DNA from 2 places in the Methylophaga thalassica genome. Region 1 is predicted to be linked to the other one. Evidence: riboswitches for the same ligand, from Rfam matches in the RefSeq annotation. Region 1 holds a riboswitch; the other holds the start of a gene.
The links. Region 1 has a riboswitch for thiamine pyrophosphate ahead of thiC (phosphomethylpyrimidine synthase ThiC). Riboswitches for the same ligand answer to the same signal wherever they lie in the genome.
Positions count from the first base shown of each region.

Region 2: it holds a riboswitch for thiamine pyrophosphate, as region 1 does, so the genes downstream of both, QQL60_RS00090 (TonB-dependent receptor) here and thiC (phosphomethylpyrimidine synthase ThiC) in region 1, are expected to answer to the same signal.

Region 1 covers NZ_BSND01000004.1:351,514-359,063, forward strand. Annotated here, with positions in the region: gene thiS (sulfur carrier protein ThiS) at 1-163, opposite strand, end outside; gene QQL60_RS06560 (FAD-dependent oxidoreductase) at 153-1,232, opposite strand; gene thiC (phosphomethylpyrimidine synthase ThiC) at 1,232-3,043, opposite strand; TPP riboswitch at 3,145-3,250, opposite strand; gene QQL60_RS06570 (Smr/MutS family protein) at 3,343-3,897, shown strand; gene QQL60_RS06575 (DMT family protein) at 3,928-4,278, shown strand; gene QQL60_RS06580 (SPOR domain-containing protein) at 4,358-5,512, opposite strand; gene QQL60_RS06585 (YiiD C-terminal domain-containing protein) at 5,621-6,064, shown strand; gene murI (glutamate racemase) at 6,147-6,932, shown strand; gene QQL60_RS06595 (hypothetical protein) at 6,943-7,428, opposite strand; gene QQL60_RS06600 (NADH:flavin oxidoreductase/NADH oxidase) at 7,430-7,550, opposite strand, start outside.
Region 2 covers NZ_BSND01000003.1:11,449-18,998, reverse strand. Annotated here, with positions in the region: gene QQL60_RS00130 (catalase) at 1-205, opposite strand, end outside; gene cysN (sulfate adenylyltransferase subunit CysN) at 407-1,852, opposite strand; gene cysD (sulfate adenylyltransferase subunit CysD) at 1,853-2,755, opposite strand; gene QQL60_RS00115 (phosphoadenylyl-sulfate reductase) at 2,767-3,465, opposite strand; gene QQL60_RS00110 (sulfurtransferase TusA family protein) at 3,462-3,692, opposite strand; gene QQL60_RS00105 (sulfite exporter TauE/SafE family protein) at 3,680-4,480, opposite strand; gene cysB (HTH-type transcriptional regulator CysB) at 4,585-5,505, shown strand; gene QQL60_RS00095 (hypothetical protein) at 5,551-5,880, shown strand; TPP riboswitch at 5,969-6,073, shown strand; gene QQL60_RS00090 (TonB-dependent receptor) at 6,140-7,550, shown strand, end outside.

The sequences.
Region 1 (7,550 bases):
CCACATCTTGCCAGCGTGATTTCGCTACCATTTCATCATTAATGACAATGACAAAGCGGCCACTAAAACCCTGCTTAGCTACAAATTCTGATACGGTCTGCTCGTGATTAATATCTAGCGGTTCCCCATTCAACTGAACCTGTAACATAAGGTTAGATGTCATATAACGCTCCAAACTTTATCTGTTCTTTATTCCCAGCCAGCACCTGACATAAATCATCAACGACAGCAGGTGCAAACAAATAACCATGCCGATAAAAACCATTAATGATGTAGCCCCAGTCAGTACGTTTTATGGTTGGCAGATTATCGGGAAGACCGGGTCGACAATGTGCCGCCATTTCCAGAATACGTGCTTCGGCAAAGCCTTTATGCAGGCTATACAAGGCCGACATTAACTCCAGGCCACTTCGGACAGTAAGCTGAGAACGATCATCACTTTCGATCACCGTCGCACCCAGTACATATTCATTATTTGGTCGTGGCGCCAGATAAAAAGGGTAACGTGGATGCATCAGCCGAATGGCATGTTTAAAATCGACCTCAGGTGCCTGTACTCTTATCACTTCACCACGCACACTGCGTAATTCAGCTAAGTTCGCTCTCCCGCCATTACCACGGCAATCCAGTACCGCATCAAACTCATCTGCTGAGCGCTTTAAATAAGCTTGTGTCAAACGTTCGATTTCAATGTGATTTAATTCACCAATATCAGCGGTTTTCACCCACTCAGCATGCGTTTCAATAAACGTTGTCAGCTGTTTATATAGCTGACGATTATCAATACAGGACTCTTGCTCAAACAACAGGGCTTGCTCAAAACGCTCAGCAAGCTCTGGCTCACGTTCGGCCAGCGAGGTTTTATCAAGACGCTGAAAATCTCCTGCTTCCAGCACATGATTCGCTCGCTGCTCAAAACGCCCCATTTCAGCTTTATCGCCCTGATGAGCGACCACCAACGTGCCATGATTCTGATAAAAAACCGGCTCGTCTAATTCACTCAACCACTGCGGCCAAAGCGCATACGAACGAAGCCCGATTGTTTTCACCAAAGGCTCTGATGTCACCGCTTCGGTTGCCGGTGCGACCATAGATGCTGCAATGAAACCAGCACTGTCTGTGCCGGTTTTATCGTCTTTAGATAACAAGCTTACTCGATAGCCTGCCTGAATCAGACGCCAAGCTGTCAGGCGTCCGATCAGGCCACTACCGATGATGAGATAATGGCTCATCAAACTTGGCGATAAATTTTGCTACCACCTTCCTTGAATTCCTGAGATTTCTCAGCAAAGGCGGCTTTCACATCATGCGAAATCTTCATTGAGCAGAACTTAGGTCCACACATTGAACAGAAATGCGCTACTTTCGCTTTTGGTTGCGGCAACGTTTCATCGTGGTATTCACGGGCGGTGTCAGGGTCCAAACCAAGATTAAACTGATCTTCCCAGCGGAATTCAAAACGGGCTTTAGAAATCGCATCATCTCGAATTTGTGCACCCGGATGACCTTTACCTAAGTCCGCTGCATGAGCAGCAATTTTGTAGGTAATGATGCCGGTTTTCACATCATCTTTATTCGGCAAACCCAAATGTTCTTTGGGTGTGACATAACAGAGCATTGCGGTGCCAAACCAACCAATCATCGCCGCACCAATACCGGAAGTAATGTGGTCATAACCAGGCGCGATATCCGTCACCAATGGACCTAAGGTGTAGAACGGCGCTTCATGACACCATTCCAACTGCAGATCCATATTTTCTTTGATCTTGTGCATCGGCACATGACCCGGACCTTCGATCATGACTTGCACATCATGTTTCCAGGCAATGGTCGTCAACTCACCTAAGGTTTTTAATTCAGCAAGTTGGGCTTCATCATTGGCATCCGCCTGCGAGCCTGGACGTAAACCATCACCCAGTGAGAATGACACGTCATAAGCTTTCATGATTTCGCAGATATCTTCGAAATGCGTATACAGGAAACTTTCTTCATGATGCGCCAAACACCATGCCGCCATAATCGAACCACCACGCGAAACAATACCCGTTGTACGGTTTACCGTCAGTGGAATATGCGCCAATCGTACACCGGCATGAATCGTGAAATAATCCACTCCCTGCTCAGCTTGTTCAATCAAGGTATCTCTGAACACTTCCCAAGTCAGATCTTCAGCAACACCATTCACCTTTTCCAGTGCCTGATAAATCGGCACCGTGCCTACTGGTACAGGTGAGTTACGGATGATCCATTCTCGGGTCTGATGAATATGTTTACCGGTAGATAAATCCATAATGGTGTCACCGCCCCAGCGGGTACTCCATACCATTTTTTCGACTTCTTCTTCAATCGACGAAGTGGTCGCAGAGTTACCAATATTGGCATTAATTTTTACCAGAAAATTACGGCCAATGATCATCGGCTCGGTTTCTGGATGATTGATATTGGCAGGAATAATGGCACGACCTTCAGCCACTTCTTTTCGTACAAACTCGGCTGTAATGTAGTGATCCATATTCTCAGGCAGCTCACCACGCTGTGCTAAGGCTTCGCGCCCCATACTTTCACGAATAGCAATGTATTCCATTTCTGGGGTAATGATGCCCTGACGTGCGTAATGCATTTGGCTGACATTCTTGCCCGCTTTTGCTTTACGAGGTAAACGACGGTGATTAAACAGTGGAATATCAAAATCCTGAGCATCTTGCTCACGGGTATATTCTGAACTGAACTGTGCTAACTGTTCAGTGTCATCCCGCTCATCGATCCAGTTTTGACGTATTAATGGCAGCCCTTTTTCAATATCAATGGTCGCTTTTGGATCGGTGTATAGACCCGAAGTGTCATACACAACAACAGGTTCGTTAGGAATAGCAGGCAAATCAGGATTGGCGTTGGGTGTATCGGTTAAATGAATCTGACGGAATGGCACCAGTAAATCGTCGCGGCTGCCTTTGATGTAGAACTTCTCACTCCCCGCCAAAGGCTCAGTCGTAATGCCGCTACGGTCTTTAATGTTAATAACTTTATTGGATTGTGTAGACACGTCTCTTCCCCTAAATGAAAACCACGACGGGGAAGATGAGATCGTTGCGCGAAAGCGAACAAGAAGACAGACACCAAACGAAAATGGATCTCGAGTGTAAAACAGGTGTCCTGCTTGTTTCCTACGGAGGTTCTAGCCTCTTCAGGTTCAACGGGTTTCATCTCAGCCTTTCCGGATTATTCCGGGCGGGCACCCCGACAAGTGATTCGCATGGTAAATCAAAAAGGATTTTTTGCACAAGCCTCATCTGGCACAATAGTCGCCAACTTTGACTTAAATCCTTAGGCAGCCGCACGCTCATGGCAAATAAAAATGACGATACCGATGAGGACGAATTTGCATTATTTCGCCAAGAAATGCGCGATGCTACCCGTATCCGCCAAAACCGTCTGATTCATAACAAACCCAAACCTGTTGCAAAAGCTATCCGGCAAAAAATTATTGATGATGAATATCAGGGTGAACCATTCTCTGATATGTTTTCTCCAGAAACCGTAGGCAATGAGGAATACCTCGAATACCGTGGCCCCGGTATTCAGCACAAACTATTCGGCAAGCTGCGTAATGGCAAGGTGCATATTGAAGCAGAATTAGACTTACACGGTATGACCATTGCCAAAGCCGAACCGACACTGTCCGAGTTTTTAGAGTTCTGCCAGCAGCAACAAATTCGTTGCGTGCGTATCATCCATGGTAAAGGCTGGGGCTCGCGTGATAACAAGCCTGTACTAAAGAGCAAACTCAATCACTGGTTAAGACAAAGTCAGAGCGTGCTCGCATTTTGCAGTGCGACGGTAGATGATGGCGGCACAGGTGCGTTATACGTGCTCCTTAAAAGATTATTTCATGAATAATGGCTGTTTTTATCGTTTAGGTTAGAGTTAATGAATCCAATACTGGTTAGTGTGTCCTTGCTGGTTTGCAGCAATATTTTTATGACGTTTGCCTGGTACGCTCACCTAAAAGAACTCAACAATAAACCCTGGATTATTGCCGCATTGATAAGCTGGGGAATCGCATTATTCGAATACTTATTACAAGTACCCGCCAACCGCATTGGCTTTACCATACTCAATGTGGGCCAGTTAAAAATTCTTCAGGAAGTCATCACCTTAATGGTGTTTATTCCCTTTTCCGTGTTCTACCTGAAAGACCCCCTTAAACTCGACTATCTATGGGCTGGCCTGTGTTTAGTTGGTGCGGTTTATTTTGTGTTTCGAAGTAAACTTACCTAAGTTACCGTGGCAAAAAACGGTTAAAACATATCAAGCACTCAGTCTAAATCTGTCTGGCAGCTTTAGTGCATCGTGCACGTCACGGTTGCTTAGCAACGGTGGTTTTTTGCATTTTATCTGCGGTGACCACAAAGCATGCTTGTTTGTTTTCAGCAAGATGCCGACACAAGGTTGTCGCTTCAGATTTTGCTGCGAAATTACCCAGCTGGAGGCGATAAAAATCCGGTTTTTCTGTATTTTCGACAGGTTCAGTAATCGTTGTCTCATATTTCTGAACGATAGCGGCTGATTTTTTTGTTAGCTGCGTTAATGCGATATCTACCTGCTGTCTTGACCTAAACGCCCCGACTTGTACACGGTAGACAGTAGTCATCACTGACTTTGGTTTTGTCTCTGGTTTTGTTTGTGTAGGCTTGGCAGGTTCATCAAGCTTTTCTGATAGCGGTTTTTCTCTTGTTTCTAACAACGAAGTGTCGACTGAAGATTGTTCTGCAAGAAGCTGATTTTCTTTATTTTTTACATTCACCTCATTCACTAAATCCGGCAAACCAGGTGGTTTATCCGTTATCAAATGGTTGTCGCGATTAGTCAGCATTAAGGCATTGGCTTTTTCAATCTGACTGCGGCTTAACTCGGTTTTCAGTTGTGCCTGCTTCACAATCGCCTGAGGCTGATTTTGTTCACTGGCCAGACTAAACCAGGAATAGGCAGCGACTTTATCCTGTTTAACGCCTTCACCATTCAGTAACATTTCACCCAGTTGATATTGAGCCTGAGGGTCCCCTTGTTTGGCTGCCTTTTCAAACCAATGAAAAGCCTTTTCTTTTTGATGATTAATGGCTGTTTTTGCCATTTGTTTGTCTCTGAATGCCTTAGTTAAGGTATCAGCATTCATCAATTCTTCTGCACTTAATCTGTCTCTTATGGCCATGCGGTCAATCATGGCTTGTTTGTGCTGTTTTTCGCTAGCTAACGTTAACCATGAATAGGCAGCGACTTTATCTTGTTTTACGCCCTGACCGTTTAATAACAAAATAGCTAACATCCACTGTGCTTCAGCGACATTGTTTTCTGCAGCTTGATGCCATGCCTGATAGGCGGTCTGAAAATCACCTTGTTTGTAGGCAGCAATGCCATCCTGAACGTCATCGGCAAACACATCTACAGTGAACAGAGTAAAGAAAAACAGTAAAGCGAGAATCGACAGCCATTGTATATGCAGAGATATTTTCATTATTGTGCGAACCTTTTCAACGCGCTGATGATCATCGATAGCGTAAATACTTTTTCACAAACAGAGAAGACGTTATCATTTTAAAAACACTTTTTGATATAAAAACTTATGACACCTGAACAGCTTCAGCAATATCTTTATCAACACATTCCTTTATCGGCGGCCATGGAGGTCTCTGTTGATCATGTCAGCCATGATAAAGTCGTGCTAAGAGCCCCTCTAACACCGAATATTAATTATCATGAAACCGTGTTTGGCGGCAGCGCATCAACATTGGCGATTCTGTCTGCCTGGTCATTATTAAATACTCGGTTACATCAGGCTGCTATCGAGTCTACGCTCGTCATACAACGTAATACGATGGAGTATGAAAAACCAATTAGCGGTGAATTTACCGCCACAGCGCAACTTGAATCAACACAAGACTGGGCTAAATTTCTACGCCATTTTTCACGTATGGGTAAAGCACGGACAACGGTTATCTCCATTTTGCATTACGAACAGCAACGCGCAGGATTCTTTCGCGGTGAATTTGTTGCCTTGACCAAATAATCCATTTTCAACCATCAGCAGATAGATACAGTACAATCGTCGTCTTTTTATTCATCCAGCGACGTATAAAACAGAAATTATCATGGCTGACGCAAGATCTATTGGCATATTCGACTCTGGTATTGGTGGCTTACCGATCGCTAAACAAGTCCGCTCTTTTATGCCAAATGAGAACCTTATCTACCTTGCGGATACCTTACATGCCCCCTATGGCGAGAAAACAGAAGCATATATTCTGGAGCGTTCGCTCAAAATTACTGACTATCTATTACAACGTAAGGTAAAAGCCATTGTTGTCGCCTGTAATACTGCCACTCTTGTCAGTATCAAAGCCTTACGTGAACGCTACCCTATTCCTTTTATTGGCGTAGAACCAGGCTTAAGACCGGCGGCTTTAAATACAAAAACTGGCGTGATCGGTGTACTAGCCACAGCAAAAACCCTGACCAGTCAATCGTTTCATGATCTTGCTCAACGCGTTGCCATGGGCGCAACCGTCGAAATTCAGCCTTGCCCAGACTTAGTGTTATTAGTAGAGGCCTTAAAGCTAAGTTATGAAGAAGCTTCCGCTACAGTACATGCGTATGTACAGCCGTTACTGGATAAAGGCGCCGATACCATTATTCTCGGTTGTACACATTTCACTCACCTCAAAACGGTGATCCAAAAAGTGGTTGGAGAAACCGTCAATGTCATCAGTACGGAAGAAGCCGTCGCCCGAGAAGTCAACAGACGACTTCAGCAAGAGAATTTACTCTCTGCTCAGCAGACACCTGGCTCGACCTTATTGTTAACTAACAGTGAACGAAGCAGATTCGAGCAGCAAGTTGAGACTCTTTGGGGCGAAGCCGCTATTGATACTTTCTGAACCTTTGGCCTTAAAGCTCTGGCAACGTTAGATCCGTAAAAACGGTTTCAGCTTTCGTTGTCATAAAGACCTGGGCATCATATTGCTGGACAAAACAAGCATTTAAGGTGACATCTTCATAAAGCCAATAGATAAACCCACCCTGTTCAACGCGCCGACGCCAGTTATAACGGCATTGCACCCAGCCATCAGCTAATTGAGAAATCAGCCTGGGCTCTGATTGAGCTGTTTTATATTCCAGTGTTTTGTTAGGCAAGGAAATACGGAAGCGGTCAATCATAAAATCCACTTGTTCATGGACAAGGTACTGAATCCGTTTCCCTTCAATATCATCACCGTGCTGATCAAGCAGAACTTGATTATCTAGCACCCACTCCGCAGGGGGAATATCGACCCGATATCGGTCAGGTAAATTCATACGCAACTGTTGATGCTGCTCACTTTGCTGACTTTTATCCCACTGCTTCACAATGGTTTGAACGATTAACATGGGCATTTTAAGTATTTTTGGACAAATCCATCTCCGTTAGATGCCCTTTTTGACCATGCGGTTCAGAACGCAAATACTGAGCAGGAGCTTCAACCATACCGTCCAGCTCAACTGCAGCCTGCCAGGCC
Region 2 (7,550 bases), on a different contig from region 1:
TTTTGGTGAGGGTAAAGGTTCCGTAAGCCCCGGTACCACGTGCATGGACCACGCGTTCAGGAATTCTCTCACGGTTGAAGTGAGCCAATTTTTCGAAGGTGTAGTGGTTGTCATAAGTCAAAGGTCCTCTTGGTCCGACACTGATACTGTTATTATCATCAGAGACAGGGGCTCCTGCTGATGTCGTCAAAACTTTTTTAGTCATCATTTATTCCTTGCTGCTGCTAATTATGTTGAGCAAATTCATTGCACACAACAAAGTCTATCCAGCTTAAAACGATTTGTATAATTGTTTATTATGTTCCTATTAATCGACAAAAACGATTTATATATTTTTAACGGACACAATAAAGCCAGTCAGCAAACACTGACTGGCTTTATTCTGCGATAAGATTTTATCGTGCTTTTATTTGAGAAGTTGATTCAAATCTTTGGCATCCCAGTGAGGGAAATGTTTACGAATCAGTGCATTCAACTCTAATTCAAAAGCAGAAAACTCACCTGCAGCCACGACTTCATGACTACCTGAAACGGCATCCGTAATCATACCGGCACCAATGGTCACATTCGTCAGACGATCAATAATGATGAAGGCACCAGTAGTACGATTGCGTTTATATGAATCAAACACAACCGGTTTATTCAGTGAAAATTCACACAAACCAATTTCATTTAGTTTGAGTTCGCTGACTTTATTATGCTCCAGCGTATTCACATCAATTTGATAGTCAATCCCAGTTAAGGAACCACCCGCATCACTGACACCAACTTTAATACTGTACTGCTTGTTTGACACTAATGGTTGCTCGGTCATCCACACAACCATTGCTTTAAACTGGCTTGATACATGTGGTTGATGATGATTACTATGAACAAGCATATCGCCGCGGCTGACATCAATTTCATTTTCTAATGTGACAGTAATGGCTTCACCCGGCACAGCATGATCCAAGTCGCCATCGTAAGTGACAAGCGCTTTTACTTTACTTTCTTTACCTGACGGCAACACTGTCACTTCATCACCTGGCTTCAAAATACCCGATGCCAGAGTGCCACAATAACCACGGAAGTTCAGGTTTGGACGATTCACAAACTGCACAGGGAAACGCATATCATCGAAGTTGGGATCTTTATCAACATCAACCGTTTCCAGAATCTCCATCAAGGTTTGTCCTTGATACCAGTCCATCTTTTCACTGCGGTTAACGACGTTATCACCCACCAACGCAGACATCGGCACAAAGTGAATATCTTCCAGTTCTAACTCACGTGAGAACTCAGTGTAGTCGTGACGGATGTTATCAAACACTTCCTGACTATAATCCATCAAATCCATTTTATTGATGGCAACAACCACGTGTTTAATGCCTAACAATGAGGCAATAAAACTATGTCTGCGCGTCTGTGTTTGAACCCCATAACGTGCATCAATCAGGATAACCGCTAACTGACAGCTGGATGCCCCTGTTGCCATATTACGCGTGTACTGCTCATGCCCCGGTGTGTCGGCGATGATGAATTTACGTTTGGTGGTAGAAAAATAACGGTAAGCAACGTCAATGGTAATGCCTTGCTCACGCTCCGCCTGTAAACCATCTACCAATAAAGCTAAATCCACCTGTTCACCCGTAGTACCAGACTTGGCACTATCACGTGTGACGGCTTCCAGTTGATCTTCATAGATCATCTTCGAGTCATGTAGAAGACGGCCAATCAGGGTACTTTTACCATCATCCACATTACCGCATGTTAAGAAACGCAACATTTCTTTATTTTCATGCTGCTTCAGATACGCTTCAATATCTGTGGCAATCAGGCTATCTGATTGATATGAACTTGATTCAGTAGTCATCTAGAAATAACCCTCTTGTTTTTTCTTCTCCATAGAACCCGCTTGGTCATGGTCAATCGCACGCCCCTGACGCTCAGATGTCGTGGTTAGCAACATTTCCTGAATAATTTCAGGCAAGGTGTCTGCTGATGATTTCACCGCGCCCGTTAACGGATAACAACCTAAAGTACGGAAACGTACTTTCTCCATGCGTGGCTCCTGCCCTTCAGGAATACGCATACGATCATCATCGACCATGATGGTCAGACCGTTGTAGTCAACAACCGGACGTTCAGCAGCATAATAAAGCGGCACAATTGGAATTTGTTCTAGATAAATGTATTGCCAGATATCCAGCTCAGTCCAGTTTGACAGAGGGAAAACACGAATGCTTTCACCTTTATTCACTTTACTGTTATAGATATTCCACAGTTCTGGTCGTTGCGCTTTGGGATCCCAACGATGGTTCTTATCACGGAATGAATAAACACGCTCTTTAGCACGTGACTTTTCTTCATCACGGCGAGCCCCACCAAATGCCGCATCAAAACCGTATTTATCCAGCGCTTGTTTTAAGGCATCAGTTTTCATGATGTCGGTATAACGAGGATGATCGAATGGATTAATGCCCGCCGCACGCCCTTCTTCGTTGGTGTGAACCAACAGTTCCAAACCCAGTTCTTTTGCCCGGTCATCACGGAACTTGATCATTTCCTTAAATTTCCATGTGGTATCGATATGCATCAATGGAAATGGGGGTTTACCCGGCGCGAAAGCTTTCATCGCTAAGTGCAACATGACGGCTGAGTCTTTACCAATTGAATACAGCATTACTGGATTCTCAAACTCAGCAGCCACCTCACGCATTATATGGATGCTTTCTGCTTCCAACTGCTTTAAGTGTGTTAATTGTTTTTCAGTCATTATCTTTCTCGTTAGTTAGATTTGACATGCAAGCCGCATTCTTTATTTTCTGGATCTTCCCACCACCAGCGTCCGGCACGAATATCTTCGCCCATGGTGATAGCTCGCGTACAAGGCGCACAGCCAATACTGGCGTAACCTTCATCGTGTAATTTGTTATAAGGCACATCATTAGCTCTTAAATAAGCCCATACATTGCCATTTGACCAGTCCGTTAAAGGACTGAATTTCTGTAAGCCGTGATCATCATCCCACTCAGACACGGGTAACTCAGCACGAGTGACCGACTGTGAACGGCGCATGCCGGTAATCCAGGCTTTTTTGCCAGATAAAGCACGATTCAACGGCACTACTTTTCTGATACCACAGCATTGTTTTCTTAATTCAACACTGTCGTAAAATGCATTTGGTCCGTTATTGGTGACAAATAATTCAACATCGGCGGTGTTGGGGAAAAACACGTCGACTTTTTTATCGTAGTGTTTATTCAACGTTTGCATCAGCTCATACGTCTCTTTTGGCAAACGCCCAGTATCAAGAGTGAAAATGTCGATGCCCGGTGCATGTTTGCAGATTAAATCCATCAGCACCATATCTTCCGCACCAAAGCTGGTTGCCAGCGTGGCAGGGAGATAATTCTGTTCAATATCTTTTAACACTGCGATGACAGCATCAATTTTGGCGGCTAGAGCCGGTTTTATTTCATTCATTGTTTTCTTCTCACACGAATTGTTGTGGTTAATCCCTCTGTTGAGGTGATCTCACACTGCTGCCCATCCTGGGTTAAGCTGTTGAATACTTCATCCACGGCATCACCAGTATTCACCAGTAGATCTATTGACTGTTCTAATGCCAGTTTCTGCAAGGCTTCTCTGGCTTTGATATAGTGCATCGGGCAGCCAAACAGGGTTAAATCGACTTGCTTTATATCAGACATTTTATCCCCACCAATACAAGTATGACGGCCAGCAATGGACGCATAATGTGATCCGAAATACGAACCCCTAGATGCGTACCAATAAAAATGCCTGGTAATGATCCAGCTAATAAATACACTAATAAGGACCAGTCTACCGTGCCCACGGCAGAATGCCCGAGACCTGCTACAAATGTCAGTGGCACTGCATGAGCAATATCCGTCGCCACAATTTCCACCCCTTTCAGGCGTGGATACAAAAACAACAAAATCACTGCACCAAGCGCCCCGGCTCCCACCGATGAGAGCGTGACCATTACACCAAGCAGTGCCCCAGTTATGACCGTAATCATGGCCTTATTTAATTCATTTTCGCGAATATCATAAAGCGCACTCACCACAGGATGACTTTCCTGTGAACGCAATAATCTGCCTAAAGGCGCTTTGAGTAATAATGCGCTAGAGGTCAAAATCAACGCTACCCCGAGCGCTTTTGTAATAATTTCATTGTGGTTGCCATCATGCATTCCTGTTGCATTCATAAACCACAACGTTGCCAGTGTTGCTGGAATACTGCCCGCAGCCAGACGCCATACGATATGCCATTTGACTACGCCATGACGCCAGTAAGACCAGATACCACCTGCTTTGGTGATCGCTGCGAATAACAAATCCGTACCAACAGCAATAGCTGGTTGCACATGAAAAATAAAAATGAGTATGGGTGTCATTAAAGACCCGCCTCCCACACCGGTCATGCCGACCATAATGCCGACAAATAGTCCAGCAAGAAGAAAGCCCCATTCCATTTGTTTTACGCCTTATGTATTACGAAAATGCTGACAAGTTTACCAAAGCGTAATATTCTATCAATGAATATTATTGACTATCTTTATAACTAAATCATATATAGATGAAGCTTCAGCAATTAAAATATGTCCGTGAAATAGCCAGAAGGGATCTGAGTATCTCTGCTGCAGCAAATGCATTACACGCCTCACAACCCGGCGTCAGTAATCAGGTGCAGTTACTGGAAGATGAGCTTGGATTACAGATATTCGAACGACACGGTAAACGATTAACCGGCATTACCCCGATTGGTCAGTCTGTCATAGAGATGGCTGAGAGAGTCTTGCAGGATGTCGACAATATTCGTCAGTTAGTAGCGGATAGTAAAACCGAACAATCCGGTACTTTATCAATTGGTACAACACACACCCAGGCCCGTTATGCCTTACCTAGTGCCATTAAAAAATTCTCCGAACACTACCCGAATATTCATTTAAATATGGTGCAAGGCACGCCGACCGAAGTCGGCGAAATGGCAGCGACAGGCAAAATCGATTTGGCCATTGCAACAGAGGGGCTTGCTCAATTCGAATCATTGGCTATTCTGCCTTGTTATGAATGGAATCGTTGTGTTGTTGTTCCGCCTGAACACCCGTTATTGTCGGTGAAAAAGTTATGTCTGGAAGATATCGCGCAATATGAAATTCTGACCTATGTGATGGGCTTTACTGGCCGCGCCAAACAAGATCAGGCCTTTATTGAAAAAGGCTTGCATCCTAACGTTATTTTTACGGCGACTGATGCCGACGTCATCAAAACCTACGTTGAATTAGAAATGGGGATTGGGATTATCGCCAGCATGGCATTTGATCCTGACAAAGATGCGCCTCTTCAGGCACTGGATGCCAGGCACTTATTTCCACCCAGTGTTACCCACATGGGTATTCGTAAAGGCAGTTATCTTCGAAGTTATATGTATGCCTTTATCGAGTTTTTTGCGGCTCATCTTGATAAAAAGACTGTTGAAAAAGCCATCAGTCTTTAAATCTGCCAAGATAATCTGTTTAGTTCACTTTCACTGGGATCATCAATGAACACATCACCTTCCTATACCAAAATAAGACAGCTAATAAAGCAGCTTGAAAACATTATCTCTGAGGAACATCACTATTTACTGTCTGAACTCAATACTGAAATTGAGCAATTAGTGACTGTTTTACCCGATACATTATTATCGGGGGAATACCTCGCTAAACCTGAATTAGATGGTTCATCGGGGTGTTATCGTCGCGGTCAGGAATCAGTATTTTATTGCCCCCGTTGTTATGAAACACAACAAGATTTAATCGCCACGCAACGTATCAATAGCCGTCTACGTGTATGCCCTCAGTGCATAGCCAGTATCAAACCCGCCAAATAAATACCGTAACAAGCTTTTCGCTAGAAAAAAGAGTGTAATTACAATAGAATAATTACCATTCACAGGATGTGACTGCATAAATATAAGGAATGATGCCTCGGGGTGGCGAAAGCCTGAGATGCTCGTTTAAAGAGCGGACCCGATGAACCTGATCCAGTTAATACTGGCGTAGGGACAGGCTGAAATAGATCTTCATCTACACCGCGTTGGTGTCTCTCGATTTATTCCCCTGTCCTTTTTGATTCAAAAAAGGATAACCATGAAAGTAAAAACACTTGCCATAGCTGTTTCAACGGCTATGTCATCGCCAGTGGCCTTGGCGGAAGTCACCCCAGCTGACTTACCATCGATGATCGTCAGTGCAGACTTTCGTCCTAACGATGCGCATGACACCCCGATTAGTTTAACGACGATCGATCAAGACACCATCGAATCTCGTGGCGCTCAACATATTGAGGACGTTCTTAACCTCGCTCCTAATGTCAATGTCTCCAGCGGTGCGTCACGAGGCCAGTATTTTCAGATTCGCGGTATTGGTGAACGAAGTGAGTTCCAAGCACCACTCAACCCTTCGGTAGGTATGTATATCGATGGCATCGACTTTAGCCGAAGTGGTGGTGCTGCAACTCTATTTGATATTGAGTCAGTCGAGATTTTGCGTGGTCCTCAAGGCACACGTTATGGTGCAAACGGAATGGCGGGCACCATCAACTTGAAAAGTACTGAACCGACAAATGATCTTGCTATGAAGTTTGAATCAACTTTAGCCACTTATAATACTCATGCTGAAGGTATCGCTGTTGGTGGTCCATTAATTGATAATACTTTGCTTGGTCGTTTTTCTGTTCACAGCTATAAGTCTGATGGCTACATGGATAACGACTTTTTAGGTAGAGATAATACTCAAAACCGTGATGAAATCACTGCCAGAGGCCACCTAAAATGGCTTGCCACTGATGACCTGACTATCGATCTTAACGTATTGCATCTCAATATTGACAATGGTTACGATGCATTCACACTTGATAACAGTCGCAACACTTTTTCAGACCAGCCAGGTAAGGATGCTCAAAATACTAATGCCTTTGCTTTAAAAGCAGATTACCATGCTAATGACAAAGTTCAATTACAATCCAGCCTCAGTTATTCAAAATCCAATCTTGAATATAGTTACGATGATGACTGGTCTTATAAATCACAATTTCCAGTTGATGCCACCTGTGTAGACTCCGATGACTCTAACGATGCATTCACCTGTCCTTATAGTGGTTTCGATCAATATAAGCGTAAACGTGAAAACACCGCTTTAGAATTCCGTGCATTATCAAATGAGAATGGACGTGTTTTTGCTGATACGACGGATTGGACAGTTGGACTATATATTTCAGAACAACGTCAGAACTTGGATCGTACTTATTATTCAAATGCTATTAATAGTGATGCTGTAACAGGATTTGTCACAAAAAATGCCTATAAAACACTAAACACCGCTGTATATGGTCAATTGGATACCGCTCTGACAGAAGATCTCAAACTAATTAGCGGGTTACGCGCTGAGTATTGGGATGCAGACTATAAAGATTCTGCAGGACTTAAAGATGATCCAAACGACTGGATGTTTGGTGGAAAGCTAGGTCTTGAATATCATCTTAATGAGGATCACATGGCCT